One region of the Streptomyces sp. NPDC020489 genome, then DNA from elsewhere that is predicted to be linked to it. Evidence: riboswitches for the same ligand, from Rfam matches in the RefSeq annotation. Region 1 holds a riboswitch; each other region holds the start of a gene.

What was found. A riboswitch is a leader RNA that binds a small molecule or an ion and turns the genes downstream of it on or off. The one in region 1 is predicted to bind cyclic di-AMP.
Positions count from the first base shown of each region.
Region 2: it holds a riboswitch for cyclic di-AMP, as region 1 does, so the genes downstream of both, ACH41F_RS30940 (NlpC/P60 family protein) here and ACH41F_RS22080 (M23 family metallopeptidase) in region 1, are expected to answer to the same signal.
Region 3: it holds a riboswitch for cyclic di-AMP, as region 1 does, so the genes downstream of both, ACH41F_RS07690 (M23 family metallopeptidase) here and ACH41F_RS22080 (M23 family metallopeptidase) in region 1, are expected to answer to the same signal.
Region 4: it holds a riboswitch for cyclic di-AMP, as region 1 does, so the genes downstream of both, ACH41F_RS11470 (peptidoglycan DD-metalloendopeptidase family protein) here and ACH41F_RS22080 (M23 family metallopeptidase) in region 1, are expected to answer to the same signal.

Region 1 covers NZ_JBIRUZ010000007.1:502,722-506,286, reverse strand. Annotated here, with positions in the region: gene ACH41F_RS22085 (aldo/keto reductase) at 1-301, opposite strand, end outside; gene ACH41F_RS22080 (M23 family metallopeptidase) at 426-1,487, opposite strand; cyclic di-AMP (ydaO/yuaA leader) riboswitch at 1,499-1,656, opposite strand; gene ACH41F_RS22075 (PP2C family protein-serine/threonine phosphatase) at 1,890-2,975, opposite strand; tRNA gene ACH41F_RS22070 (tRNA-Met) at 3,083-3,156, opposite strand; gene ACH41F_RS22065 (alginate lyase family protein) at 3,232-3,565, opposite strand, start outside.
Region 2 covers NZ_JBIRUZ010000013.1:138,595-142,159, reverse strand. Annotated here, with positions in the region: gene ACH41F_RS30955 (DUF397 domain-containing protein) at 1-47, opposite strand, end outside; gene ACH41F_RS30950 (Scr1 family TA system antitoxin-like transcriptional regulator) at 57-926, opposite strand; gene ACH41F_RS30945 (ATP-binding protein) at 1,138-1,593, shown strand; gene ACH41F_RS30940 (NlpC/P60 family protein) at 1,693-2,166, opposite strand; cyclic di-AMP (ydaO/yuaA leader) riboswitch at 2,170-2,382, opposite strand; gene ACH41F_RS30935 (hypothetical protein) at 2,726-3,034, opposite strand; gene ACH41F_RS30930 (ATP-dependent Clp protease proteolytic subunit) at 3,042-3,565, opposite strand, start outside.
Region 3 covers NZ_JBIRUZ010000003.1:121,470-125,034, reverse strand. Annotated here, with positions in the region: gene ACH41F_RS07700 (HPr family phosphocarrier protein) at 57-338, shown strand; gene ACH41F_RS07695 (GntR family transcriptional regulator) at 477-1,172, opposite strand; gene ACH41F_RS07690 (M23 family metallopeptidase) at 1,359-2,123, opposite strand; cyclic di-AMP (ydaO/yuaA leader) riboswitch at 2,136-2,301, opposite strand; gene ACH41F_RS07685 (insulinase family protein) at 2,492-3,565, opposite strand, start outside.
Region 4 covers NZ_JBIRUZ010000004.1:230,259-233,823, forward strand. Annotated here, with positions in the region: gene ACH41F_RS11465 (alpha-galactosidase) at 1-656, shown strand, start outside; cyclic di-AMP (ydaO/yuaA leader) riboswitch at 962-1,138, shown strand; gene ACH41F_RS11470 (peptidoglycan DD-metalloendopeptidase family protein) at 1,143-2,099, shown strand; gene ACH41F_RS11475 (DUF6250 domain-containing protein) at 2,364-3,080, shown strand; gene ACH41F_RS11480 (GDSL-type esterase/lipase family protein) at 3,226-3,565, shown strand, end outside.

The DNA of each region.
Region 1 (3,565 bases):
CCGCGGTCAGGCCCTGGAAGTCGGGGTGCTGGCTGACCTTGGTGGCGATCACGAGGTCGTCGCGGTTGCCGCGGGCCCTGACCCAGTTGCCGATGATGGTCTCGGACTCGCCGCCGGCGTTGCCGTCGACCCACGCCGAGTAGGAGTCGGCGGTGTCCACGAAGTTGCCGCCCGCGGCCGTGTAGGCGTCCAGGACGGCGAAGGACTGCGCCTCGTCGGCGGTCCAGCCGAAGACGTTGCCGCCGAGGGAGAGCGGGAAGACCTCGAGGTCGGACGAACCCAGCTTGCGAAGAGAAGTCATGTGCAGGATCAACGCCCGCGGACAGGGCGCTCTTCCGCGACGGCCGCAAAGCACACGCAAAACCGGCGGCCCTGACGTCGGGGGGTGTGCGTCAGGGCCGCCGGTGCTCAGGAAGGGGGGAGCCTCAGGGCGTGAGCCCCTTGCTGCGCAGCCACGCCATCGGGTCGATGCCGCTGGACGAACCGCCGGGGTGGACCTCCAGGTGCAGGTGTGCGCCCGTGACGTTGCCGGTCGCGCCCACGCGCCCGATCACGTCACCGGTGGCGACCTTCTGCCCCACGCTCACGCTGATCGAGGACTGGTGGGCGAACCACACCTCGGTGCCGTCGTCGAGGGTGAGGACGGTCTTGTAGCCGTACGAGCCGTCCCAGCCCGCCTGCGTGATGGTGCCGTTGTGGACCGCCTTGATGAGCGTGCCGGTGGGGGCGGCGAAGTCGAGACCCGTGTGGTAGCCGGAGGACCACAGGGAGCCGGCCTGCATGTAGGTGGAGGTGATGGTGTACGCGGAGGTCGGCAGCGTGTACTGCTTGGCCAGCTCGGCCAGACGCTTGGCCTCGGCGGCCTTCTCGGCGTCCGCCTCCGCCTTCTTCTTCGCCTCGGCGGCGTCGTCCGCGGCCTTCTTCAGCGCGGCGGCCTCGGCCTTGGCGGCCTCGTCGGCGAGGGCGGTCTGGGTGGCGAGCTGCGCCTTGTCGGCGACCTGGGTCTGCTGGCTCTCGGCCTGCGCCATGATCCGGTTGCGCAGCGTCTCGCCGGCGCCGGAGGTGGTGGTGGCGGCCTGGATCGCGTTCGTGGTGGTCGCGGGGGCGGCCGTGGGGGCCGCGGGGGCCGCGGCGAGGTCGCTCAGCACGGTGGCCGAGCCCTGCGGCGCCTCCTCCTCGCCCGACACGAACGGCAGGTCCGGTATCGAGAGGGAGACCGGCGGCTTGCCGGTGTTGGCGCTGGCCATCCCGGCCCCGCCGACGGCGGCTATGACGCCTACGCCCAGGACGGTGGAGCTGCGGGCGAATCCGCCGCTGCGCTGCTTGCTGACCCGGTGCTTTCCGCGTGCCGGTCGGACGGAGTCCTCGGTGGGATTCCAGACGTCCTGCGGACCCTCGTCGTGGTGGTAGCTGCCGTGGCCGAAGGCATCGGTGCTGCGCTGGCTCGGCACGTACGGGGCCTCGGGGGCAGGCGGGTTCGACGCCACGTGGGCGTACTCCTTTCCTTCCTTCTCGCCTACCGGGTTAGCTGACGGGTTCGGAGCAGGAAGGTCTCCTACGCGCGTATACCGACCGTGGTGCCACGGCGGGATCCGCGCGATTCACCCCAGGGTGGTGGTTCCCCGGCTCCCTTGCGGGATTAAGCGCGTGAGCACGGAGCCGTCTCTTGTGACGGCTGGGACGACCGCGCTGCGTTATCGAACGTTAATAGACCCGGGGTGTGGATTCCAAGCTGTTCCGCTTGATCATTAACCTTTCTCGGCGGGACGTACAGACCTATGAGCGGTGAAAATCGGGCGAGTTGACCACGCCTCAGCAGGCCCACCGGAACTGACGGCACGTCAGTCGCCCTGCGGAGGGCGCCCGACCGGTCACCGGACGTGACCATGTCACGGGCGGCGTACGGCGAGCAGCGCCATGTCGTCCGTCAGCGCACCCCCGGTGTGCCGGCGCACCTCCGCCGCGAGCGCGGACAGCAGCACCCCCGGATCGCGGAAGGCGCGTCCCGCGAGCCGCGCCGCCGGGTCGTAGAACTCCCCGTTCCGGTCCCGGGCCTCGGAGAGCCCGTCGGTGTACAGCAGCAGCGTCGCCCCGGCCGGGAAGGCGACCTCCTCGGCGCGGTCCGGCCAGGTCCCCAACTCCCCCATCCCGAGCGGCAGCGCGGCCTCGGCGGCGGGCAGCGAGCGCACGGTGCCGTCGGGACACAGCAGCAGCGGCGGCGGATGGCCGCGGTTGAGGATCCGGACCAGCCCGTCACCGTGGGGCAGTTCGGCGAGGACGACGGTGGTGAACCCCTCGAAGGCGTCCAGCCCCTCGCGCCGGGTCCCCTCCCGGGCCAGCGCCCGCTCCAGCCGCCGCGCGACCGCCTCCAGGCCCGCCTCCTGCTCGGCGGCCTCCCGGAACGCCCCGATGACGACGGCGACGGCCGCCACCGCGCCCATGCCCTTGCCGCGCACGTCCCCCACCACCAGCCGCACCCCGTGGGGGCTGTCCTGGACGGCGTACAGGTCCCCGCCGATGAAGGCGTCCTGCTGCGCCGCCTCGTAGCGCACCGCGATGTCGAAACCGGCGATCCGGTCGGCGGGGCGGGGCAGCACGGCCCGCTGGGCGGCCTCGGCGATCTCCCGCTGCGAGGCGAGCCGTTGGTCGCCGCGGCGCACCACCCGGTTGAGGACGGTGGCCAGCACGGCGACGGTGGCCACGGTGAGCACCTCGGTGAGGGCGTCCGCGTCCAGGTGGAGGCCGTAGCGCAGATGCACGGCGAAGGCGGCGACCAGCGCAACGGCCCCGGTGGCCAGGGTGCCGAGCAGCGGGCACAGGGGAGCGGCGACCAGCGGGGCGGCGGTGAAGAAGGGGATCGCGGTGAACGCGCGGGGGGTCAGGAGGTCGTAGAGGATCCCGCCGACGATCAGTACGGCGGGCAGCATCCGCAAGAGGGCGGAGACGTGCCGCCCCTCCTCCGCCTCCTGGTCCACGCCCCCAGGTTTCCCGGAGCCGGACGGGGCGGCGAGCGGTGTGGCCCGACCGGGGGAAACGCTCAGGGCCGGAGTCCATGAACTGGACTCCGGCCCTGGGCCTTCAGTAGCGGGGACAGGATTTGAACCTGCGACCTCTGGGTTATGAGCCCAGCGAGCTACCGAGCTGCTCCACCCCGCGTCGTTGAAACCAGCATACGCCATTCGCGGGACGCTCAGCACCACGGTGGGCTCACGGCGCCACTGACCTGCTTTTTCAGCTGCCGGGGTTGTCCGCGTGGGTGAGGGTCTCCCAGGAGACGAAGAGGTTGTCGGTGCCCGCGGGACGGGTCTCCTCGGCGAGCCGGTGGGCGGCCGGGACGGAGACGTCGAGGCGGTTCTCCAGGTGGTTGAGGGCCACCTCCAGGTCCGGGCCCATGGTCCGCTCCACCTTCCCGCCGCACAGCCACGCGGGCGCGGGCTCGCCGGCCTGGTACCGGGCGTGGAGGTCGAGCGCCGCCTTCAGCCGGTCCTCGACCTCGTCGTAGAGGTCGACGCCCTGGTGCCAGGCGGTCTCGGCGATGTGGGCGGTGGCGGCGATCGAGTAGCCG
Region 2 (3,565 bases), on a different contig from region 1:
CCGTGCAGGTCGGTACTGGAAGGAACGTTCCGAGGCATTGCGGACATGGTGCCTCCTTACGCGCCGTCTGCTATCCCGGCGATGTAATCCAACGAGTCCTCGGGCGAAAGGGCGTGGATCTGAAGGGTGTTGAAGGCCTCGGTATAGGCCTGGAGGTCTTCTTTCCGCTCGAGGTAGAGGCTACTCGTCAAGTGGTCGAGAACAACGACATCCAGATCAGATTTGCTCGAAAAGGAGAAGATTACGAAAGGCCCGGTGATGCCGATGTGCGCTCCCGCGGCGAACGGCAGGACCTGAAGCCTCACTTGGGGCAGCCGGGCCGCGTCGATGAGCCGGTGCAGTTGCCGCGCCATGACCTCGGGGCCGCCGATGTCCCGGCGCAGCACCGCCTCGTCGAGCACCGCGCTCAGCTCCAGCGGCGGCTCTGCCCGAAGGACGTCCTGCCTGGCCAGTCGCACCTCGACCAGCGCGTCCAGCCGTTCGTCCGGGTCGACGTCGAGGCCGCCCACCGCGGCCCGCGTCACCGCGCGCGCGTACTCGGGTGTCTGCAGCAGCCCCGGCACCACGGAGGTCTCCAGGGTGCGCATCGCGCTCGCCTGGGACTCCAGACTGATGAAATCGCGGTAGGTCGGCGGCAGTACCCCGCGGTACTGGTGCCACCAGTGGTGCCGTCCGCCGCCCTCGTCGGACCCCGCCAACACCAGCAGCAACTCCCGGAGTTGAGCGTCCTGCACCTCGTAGGCGTCCAGCAGTAACCGCACATCGGCCGGTTTCACCCCGCTCGCGCCGGTCTCGATCCGGCTCACCTTCGACTGGTGCCAGCCCACCAGCCGGGCCGCCTCACCACTGGTGAGCCCGGCGCCGGTGCGCAAGGCACGCAGTTCGGCGCCCAGTTTCCGGCGGCGTACCGCGGGACCGTGCTGCATGGGCTACTCCCTACTCCTTCCGGGCCGCCCACATACGGTTTTCCGTCGGAGAGTTCACCGCATCGAGCGACAGATATATGCATATCTTGGTGGATCGGCACCGTGACCGGCCCGGTGATGGCAGTCTGGCGATGAAGCACCAGTCCGGGACCGTACTCGACCCATCCGCTCCGTGTCGGACCAGGTCCCGTGGGAAAGGGACGGCGTCGTCATGGCAGACCATCTGGAAGCATCCGTCACTCTGCCGAGCGATCCCGCCTCGGTCTCCGCGGCTCGCACATACGTCATCGGCACCCTGGCGGAATGGGGTCTGCCGGCCGACACCGAGGTGGCCGAGGCGATCCGGCTCATCGTCTCCGAACTCACCACCAACGCCGTACAGCACACGTTCGGGCAGTCCCCCACCTTCACGGTGGACCTCCAGCTCGACCGCGACGAACACCTGCGTATCGGGGTCACCGACAGCCACCCCCGCTTCCCCAGACGGCTGCCGGCCGCGGTCCAGCAGGACAACGGCCGCGGCATGGTCATCATCCGCTGGCTGACCGCGGAGTGCGGCGGCAAGCTGAGAGTCCGGCCCACCCGCGAGGGGGGCAAGACCGTCTCCATCGAACTCCCGTGGGTGGTCCCGGCCGAGCCGGTCTCCGCGGGCCAGCAGGAGCCGTGAAAGAGGGCGCCCCGAGTCCTCGGAGGCGCCCTTCAGGGGCCCGTCGACGACCCGCGCGGGTGACGGCGGGTCAGGTCGCCGTCACCCGCACGGGGTGGGTCACTTGACCCGGCCGTACCAGACGCTCTTGGTCCAGATCTTCTGAAGCTTCACGACCTCCCCACTCTTCGGGGAGTGCCAGATCTTGCCCTTACCGGCGTAGATGCCGACGTGGTACACGCTGGAGCCGGAGTGGAAGAACACGAGGTCTCCGGCCTTGCGGTTCCCCGCGGAGATGTGGCGGGTCTTGTTGTACTGCTGTGCCGCCGTCCGGGGCAGCTTCTTGCCGGCCTTCTTGAACGAGTACAGCGTGAGCCCGGAGCAGTCGAACCGGTGCGGTCCCGCGGCGCCGTACTTGTACGGGGAGCCTTTCTTGGAAGCCGCCACCTGAAGTGCCTTCGTCGACGATGTGGCCGCCTCGGCGTCGGAGGCGACGCCCGGGACCACGATCGAGCCGCCCACGGCGGCGATGGTGAGAGCCGAAGCCGTACCGGCCCGGACCATGAGCGACGGGACACGATTGAGCGCAGACATGCGCAACCCTTCGTCAGCCGCCTGTGAAGGATGACCTGTCGGATTCGGGCTGGCGAAGTTGCCCGGCCGCTGACGCGGCTTCACCCCAAGGGCTGCTCAGGTCCGGTCATGGCTTGACCGTCCCGGCGACCCGTCGTGCTTGGGTCCTCCACTCCTGCCGATCCACTCCTGTCGACCGGTCATCCAGGCGGCGGCAGGACTCGGCGTCCGCCCGGATCGCCCCGCCGCTGCGGCGGGGTCTTGTCGTCAGTCAGGGATCTTCACGCACTCCACGCCGAAAAACCCAATGGAATCGGGGATTTGTGGCGTTACTCACCACTCACCCGTTCGGGTGGACACTCGTCTGTTCGAGGGAGCGTCCAGGGGGTCACGGCCCCCCGGACCAGCATCGAAGGTCCTCGTTCCGGGCTCCGGCTACGCGCGTTGCGCAACCTGAACGGCCCTGTCCGAGGAGGGGCGTCTACTCCAAAAGGGGGTACGTCTTTCGGTCCGTTTCAAGACCGGTCCGGGCGCCGCGACAAGGAGCGGGACGTCCGGACCGGCCACGGTCGCGGTCGCGTCAACTGTCGGAGGGGGGCGGCACGGTGACCCGGGCCGTGCGCCGCTCCCCGTCGAGCACCCGCAGCGCCCGAGCGAGGGTCGGGGCGTGCAGCTCGGTCTCGCCGCGCTGGTGCATGGTCACCAGCGCGTCACGCAGCTCGGCGGCCTTCGTCACCAGCGCCTGAGCGGCCCGCAGTCCACGGTAGGTGTCCCCGTCGTGCGCCGGGTTGATCCGGCCGAGCAGGTCGACCGCGTCGAGGTAACGGTCGATCAACTCGCCCTCGGCGCGCGTCAGTGCGGGCAGCGGAGGGAGTTCCGGTGGCAGCATCGCCCGCTCACCGGTCGCCGGGAGCGGGGCGGGAGGCCTTGCGGCTGGGGATGATCCGGTCCACCAGGCCGTACTCCAGGGCCTCCTGGGCGTCGAGGACCTTGTCCCGCTCGATGTCGGCGGCGACCTGTTCGGGGGTGCGGCCGGTGTGCCGTACGAGCAGCTCCTCCAGACGGGCCCGGACGCGCCCCAACTCCGCCGCCTGGATGGCGAGATCGCTCGCCTGTCCCTCCACGGGCTGCGGCAGGGAGGGTTGGTGGATCACCATGCGGGCACCCGGCAGCGCGAACCGCTTGCCGGGGGTGCCGGCCGCCAGCAGCACCGCCGCCGAGGAGCCCGCCTGCCCGAGGCAGATCGTCTCCACGTCGCAACTGACGAATCGCATCGTGTCGTAGATCGCCGACATGGCGCTGAACGAGCCGCCGGGGGAGTTGATGTAGAGGGAGATGTCCCGGTCGGGGTCCTGGTGCTCGAGGTGCATGAACTGGGCCATCACATCGTTCGCCGACGTGTCGTCGACCTGCGTCCCGA
Region 3 (3,565 bases), on a different contig from region 1:
CTTCACGTTGTGGGAAACTGGTCTAGACAACCCTGAACACCGAAGGGCAGCATCACATGGCTGAGCGCCGCGTCAACGTCGGCTGGGCCGAGGGCCTCCACGCCCGCCCCGCTTCCATCTTCGTCCGGGCCGCCACGGCCTCCGGCATCCCCGTGACGATCGCCAAGGCCGACGGCAACCCCGTCAACGCGGCCTCCATGCTGGCGGTTCTGGGCCTCGGCGCCCAGGGCGGCGAGGAGATCGTGCTCGCCTCCGACGCCGAGGGCGCGGACGCCGCCCTCGACCGACTGGCGAAGCTGGTCTCTGAGGGCCTCGAGGAACTCCCCGAGACCGTCTGATCACGGCATGACCGAAGGGCTCGTCCGCATTATCGGGCGGGCCCTTTCTTTTCTCCGTACGCACTCGGTGAATTCGCGTTCGCAGGCAGCAGAAATAGGCCCCCGCGAATTACTGCCCCTTTGTATACGGCCCTTTTGTTAATGCCACAGGCTCGGCGTGTGTACGGGATGTTGCGAGTTCCTCACACGCTCGGGCCGGTCTCCCGCGGAGCCGAACCTGAGTCGGTGGGCGGCCGTCGAGCGTTCCGTGTGCAGCGCGGTGACGGCCCGCGCGCGTTCCCCGTCCCCGCGGCCCACCGCGTCGACGATCGCGCCGTGCTCCGCCCAGGACTCGACGGGGTCGGCCGGCGCGTCCACCGCGTACATCCAGGAGATCTTGTGGCGCAGCTGGGTCAGCACCGAGGCCAGCGCGGGGCTGCCGGAGGCCTGGGCGAGCGTCTCGTGGAACCAGCCGCCCAGGGACCGCAGGTCGTCGCTGTTGCCCCGCCTGGCCCGCTCCTGCCCCAGCCTGACCAGGCCACGCAGCACCTTCAGATGCGCCTCGGTGCGCCGCTGGGCGGCCCGTGAGGCGCCGAGCGGCTCCAGGAGCATCCGCATCTCCAGCAGGTCGGCCGCCTCCTGCTCGGTAGGTTCGGCCACGCATGCGCCCGCGTGCCGCCGGGTCACCACGAACCCCTCGGCCTCCAGCGTGCGCAGGGCCTCCCGGACGGGGACGCGGGAGACGCCGTAGCGGCGCGCGAGGAGTTCCTCGGTGAGCCGGCTGCCGCGCTCGTAGACACCGGCGACGATGTCGTCCCTGATCGCGGTGCATACCGAGTGCGCCGGAATACGCATGACCGACCTCCGCTTTAATCCCCGTGAAACGTCGACGATTGACGTGTGTTCAGTGACTCTATTGCAAAGAGCGGGAATTTCCGATGGCGGGCCGGAATCCATGGATATTTTTTGGACAGCGCCGTGCCGGAAACGACGAAACCCCGGCCGGTGGGCCGGGGTTCCGAAGAGGTCTCGCGTCGGTCGTCAGACGTTCACGCCGTGCGAACGGAGGTAGGCGACGGGGTCGATGTCCGAGCCGTACTCCGCGGTCATGCGGGCCTCGAAGTGCAGGTGCGGCCCCGTGACGTTGCCGGTCGCGCCGGACAGGCCTATCTGCTGGCCCGGGGTGACCGTCTGGCCCACCGAGACGCCGATGGACGACAGGTGGCCGTACTGGGTGTACGTGCCGTCGTGCATCTTGATCACGACGTTGTTGCCGTAGGACCCGCCCCAGCCGGCCTCGACGACCGTGCCGGAGCCGACCGCGCGCACGGAGGTGCCGCTGGCGGCGTGGAAGTCCACGCCGGTGTGGCTGCCGGAGGACCACACCGCGCCGCCGGCCTTGTAGCCGGTGGAGATGTAGGAGCCGGCGATCGGGCTGACGAAGGTGTTCAGGCGCTCGCGCTCGGCGGCCGCGCGGGCGGCGCGCTCCTTGGCCTCGCGCTCCTTCTTGGCCTTGGCGGCGGCCTGGCGGCGCGCCTCCTCCTCGGCCTTCTGCTGGGCGGCCTCGACGGCCGCCTGCTCCTGGGCCTCGGCCTGGGCGTCGATCTGGGCGGCGACCGAGTCGCCGAGGGTGATGACCGGGGTGAGTCCGGTCTGCTCGGCCGCGGGCTCCGCGGCGAGGGCCGGGGCGGCGAGGGTGCCGATGACACCGGTGGTGGCGAGGGCCGCGACGCCGGCCGCGCGGGCGGTGCCGCGCTTGATCCGGCTCGGGGCGCGGTGCTTCCCGGTGGGGCGCGTGAACGCCATGTAGTGGCTGGTCCTTTCCTTCCCTCTCGCCTACCGGGTTAGCTGACGGGTTCGGAGCAGGAAGGTCTCCTACGGACCCCCTCGCGGCACGCGCGGGCGTCCGATTCACCCCAGGGACTACGGATGGGTCCCCGGCTCCCCTGGCTCGCGCCGTACGGGGACTCGGCGATGGCTGTCCGGTGCCGCGGGCGCGGCGCAGTGCCTGACGGACAGCCGGGAAGACGCTAAGCGGGGCCACTTTCAATCCCCAAACGGATCACGGCTTTTGTAGCGCATCCCACAGGGCAAACAGGCAACTGGCCTTCAATTCGGACATTAAGGAGCCCTGGTGACCCTCCAGTCACCAGGGCTCCCCCGCGCGCGTGCCGCTACTCGGCCGTCACGACGGTGACTTCACCGATGCCGAGGGCCTCCACGGGCTCCCTGATGGCGGAGGCGTCGCCGACCAGGATTGTCACCAGACGGTCCACCGGGAAGGCGTTCACGGCGGCCGCGGTGGCCTCCACGGTGCCGGTGGCGGCGAGCTGTCGGTACAGGGTGGCCTGGTAGTCGTCGGGCAGGTGCTGCTCGACCTGGTCGGCCAGCGTGCTCGCGACGGCCGCCGCGGTCTCGTACTTCAGCGGGGCCACCCCGACGAGGTTCTGCACGGCGACGTCCCGCTCGGCGTCGGTGAGCCCCTCCGCGGCGAGGGTGCGCAGCACCGTCCACAGGTCCTCCAGGGCGGGACCGGTGTTCGGGGTGTCCACGGAACCGCTGATGGCGAGCATCGCGGCGCCGGTGCCGTCCGGGGCGGAGCGGAGGACCTGCCCGAAGGAGCGCACGCCGTAGGTGTAGCCCTTCTCCTCGCGCAGGACGCGGTCCAGGCGGGAGGTGAGGGTGCCGCCGAGGCAGTACGTGCCGAGCACCTGGGCGGGCCACACGCGGTCGTGCCGGTCGGCGCCGATCCGGCCGATCAGCAGCTGCGTCTGGACGGCACCGGGGCGGTCCACGATGACGACCCGGCCGGTGTCGTCGGCTGTGATCGGCGGCACCGGCCGCGCCTCGGCCGAGGAGCCGGTCCAGGACCCGAGGGTGTCACCGAGCAGCGCGTCGAGGTCGATGCCGGTCAGGTCGCCGACGACCACGACGGTGCCGGTGGCGGGGCGGACGTGCTTCTCGTAGAAGGCGCGTACGGCCGCGGAGTCGATCGCGCGGACGGTGTCCTCGGTGCCCTGGCGCGGGCGGGACATGCGCAGGTCCGCCGGGAACAGCGTCCGGGAGAGCTCCTTGGCGGCCCGCCGGGAGGGGTTGGCGAGCTCGTGCGGGATCTCGTCGAGCCGGTTGGTGACCAGCCGCTCGATCTCGCTGTCGGCGAACGCGGGCGCCCTGAGGGCGTCGGCCAGCAGACCGAGCCCCTTGGGCAGGCGGGACGCCGGGACCTCGAGGCTCAGGCGGACGCCGGG
Region 4 (3,565 bases), on a different contig from region 1:
ACGCCTTGCTGGACCGGCTCAGGGCGGCCCACCCGGACGTCGCCTTCGAGTCCTGCTCGGGCGGCGGCGGCCGGATCGACCTCGGGGTGCTGAGCCGGACCGACCAGGTGTGGACCTCCGACAACACCGACCCGCTCGACCGGCTCGCCATCCAGCACGGCTTCAGCCAGATCCACCCCGCGCGCGTGATGGCCGCCTGGGTGACCGACAGCCCGAACGCCATGCTCAACGGCCGCGTCAGCTCGCTGCGGTTCCGGTTCGTCAGTGCCATGGCTGGGGTGCTCGGGGTGGGTGGCGACCTCACCCGGTGGAGCGAGGCGGAGCTCGGCGAGGCCCGTGAGTGGGTGGAGCTCTACAAGGAGATCCGGCCCCTGGTGCAGCGCGGCGACCAGTACCGGCTGCGGCCGCCGCGGGGCGGGCTGAGCGCCGTGCAGTACGTCCTCGGGGACGAGACCGTGGTCCTCGCCTGGCTCCAGGCGCAGAGCTACGGCGAGCCCGTGCCGGCGCTGCGGCTGCGGGGGCTCGATCCGGCAGCGTCGTATGCATGCCTGGAAACGGGCGAAATCCACAGAGGGGCCGTATTGCTGCATCACGGACTTCGCGTCGGTTTGCGGGGCGATTTGGATGCGACGGTTCTTCGGCTGCGGCGCGTCTGAACCTTCTGTCCGAATTGGCGCCTTCCTTCGTGTTGCGATGCGTTCATTCCAACTCGCTCTGGAATGAGGGAACCTGTGCGTCGGGCACGTGAGGAGCGTCATATCCGTGACGGTGCGTCGCCCGTCATGTTCACGTAATCCCCATATTTTTCCTGGGGTTTGGAGAGCTGGAGGCGGACGTAATGCACGCAGGGTGACCGGTAATTCCCGCAGCGGATCACGAGAAACGCATGCGCGTGGAACCTCTTACTTGTCGCTTTGCGTCCTGCTCGCTTACGTTCGCCATCCATCCGGACGGACGCCCAATCCTGCCGCCGCCCGGAGTCCCCACTACTCACCCGTGAACGGCAGGAGCGGGGGACCCACAGGTACAACGCCTGTTCCGGTCTCCGGAACGGCTAGGGGTTAAGCCGCGCCTCGGTGCGGCCGGGCATCTCCAGCTCGCACCCGACAGCTCACCTCGCAGGCGCCGGAGAGGAATTCGCCATGCCCGCGAAGGGTAAGCACCGCCGTCCGAAGGCCCAGCGCCTGACCCGCTCGATCGCCGTCGCCGGTACCGGCGGAGCGGCACTCGCCCTCCCGCTGATGGGTGCCGCAGGCGCCCACGCGGCCCCCTCGCAGTCCCCTGCGGAAAAGGCCGTCCAGTCCCTTCCGGCCGCCGAGAAGACGACTGTCGACAAGGTGGCGGAGAAGAAGAGCGCCGCGAACACCGCGACCGTGCGCACCTATTCGGTGCGGGCCGGTGACTATCTTTCGAAGATCGCCGACGAGCAGCACGTCAGCGGCGGCTGGCAGAAGCTCTACTCCGACAACCGCGAGGTCGTCGGCTCCGACCCGTCGCTGATCCACCCCGGTCTGAAGCTGACCCTCGGCAAGAAGGGCGCGGCGAGCGCGCAGAAGTCGGCGGACACGTCCACGAGCACCCGGAAGTCCTCGTCCTCCGCGTCGAGTTCGTCCTCGCAGTCCTCCTCGAAGTCGAGCACGACGGCCGCCGCCCAGAGCAGCGAGTCGACCGGCGCGAGCAGCAGCGCCGCCGGCTTCACGCTCCCGGTCGCCGGTGCCACCGTCGGCACGCCGTACCGCATGGCCGGCAGCATGTGGTCCAGCGGTTACCACACCGGCGTCGACTTCGTCGTCCCGACCGGCACCCCGCTCAAGGCCGTAGGCGCCGGCACGGTCGTCTCCGCCGGCTGGGGCGGCGCGTACGGCAACCAGGTCGTCATCAAGCTCGCCGACGGCTACTACGCCCAGTACGCCCACCTGTCCTCGCTCTCGGTCTCGTCCGGCCAGACCGTCGCCGCGGGCCAGCAGGTCGGACTCTCCGGCGCGACCGGCAACGTCACCGGTCCGCACCTGCACTTCGAGATCCGCACCACCCCGGACTACGGCTCGGACGTGGACCCGGTCGCCTACCTCCGCGCGAAGGGCGTCTCCGTCGGCTGACGCCCACTCCACGTGCCACCGAAGGCCGGACCCCGATCCCCGGGTCCGGCCTTCGGTGTCGGCGTGGCTGCGTGCGTGACCGCCGCGTTGCGTTCTTGTGGCACGGGCGCCCGGGGCATCGACAGGAAGGGGTGGATGGGGCCAGAGTGATCCCGGCCGTCGCGTAAGCGCTTTCTGTCCCCGCTCGCTGCCACGGGGACCTCGGCGGCACACGTTCCCCGGGCGCCGCACGGTGGCCGACCGGCCCTTTCGCAGAGGAGCAAGATGACGACCACCCGTAGAGCCTTCGGGGCGCTCGCCGCCGGTGCCGCGCTCGCCGCCCTCGGCCCCGCCGGGAACGCCGCCGCCGGGCCCCGCCACCGTCGCCTGATCGCCCACGACGACTTCCGCCACGGCCTTCGCCAGTGGGCCGTGGAGCTGGAGAAGGGCGGCACCGTCACCGCCTCCCGCGGCACCCTGGAGGTCGAGGTACCGGCCGGCGCGACGATCTGGTTCAGGAAGCGGCTCGAAGGGCCCTACGTCATCGAGTACACGGCCACGCCCGTGTCCGAGGGCGGCGTCAACGACCGGGTCTCCGACCTCAACACCTTCTGGAACGCGGTCGACGTCCGTTCCCCCGAGGACCTCTTCGCCACCCGGCGGGGCGGGGCGCTGGCCGAGTACGACCACCTCCGGACGTACTACGTCGGCTACGGCGCCAACTCCAACACCACGACCCGGCTGCGCCGCTACGTCGGTGAGGCCGGCGTCCGTCCGCTGATCTACGACTACACGGAGCCGCTGCTCGTGGCGAACGAGCCCCACCGCGTCCGGATCGTCTCCGACGGCTCCACCCAGCAGTGGTGGACCAACGGGCGCCTCGTCTTCGACCACACCGACCCGCAGCCGTACACCAGCGGGCACTTCGCCTTCCGGACGACGTGGAGCCACTTCCGCCTGCGCGACTTCCGGGTATGGCGGCTGAGCCCTCAACGCCTCTGATCGGAGGCCTATTCCGGGCTTGGGAAACACTTTAGGAGTGGCTTATCTCACCGCCCGTCAATCCTCCCTTACGGTCGCGTAGGTCACATTCGAAGGTGAATCATGGGCCGACGTGGCAGACGATTCGAAGAGTGACAGCAGAGCAGTGATCGGGTCGTACGTTGCGGTGGGGGACAGCTTCACCGAGGGCGTCGGCGACCCCGGCCCCGACGGGGCGTTCGTCGGCTGGGCGGACCGCTTCGCGGTGCTCCTGGCGGACCGGCGCCCCGAGGGCGCGTTCACGTACGCCAACCTCGCGGTACGCGGGAAGCTCCTCGACCAGATCGTCGAGGACCAACTTCCCAAGGCCGTGGCCCTCGCACCGGACCTGGTCTCCTTCTGCGCGGGCGGCAACGACATCCTCCGGCCCGGCAGCGACCCCGACGAGGTCGCCGAGCGCTTCGAGCGGGCGATCGCCCGGCTCTCCGAGGCGTGCGGCACCGTGA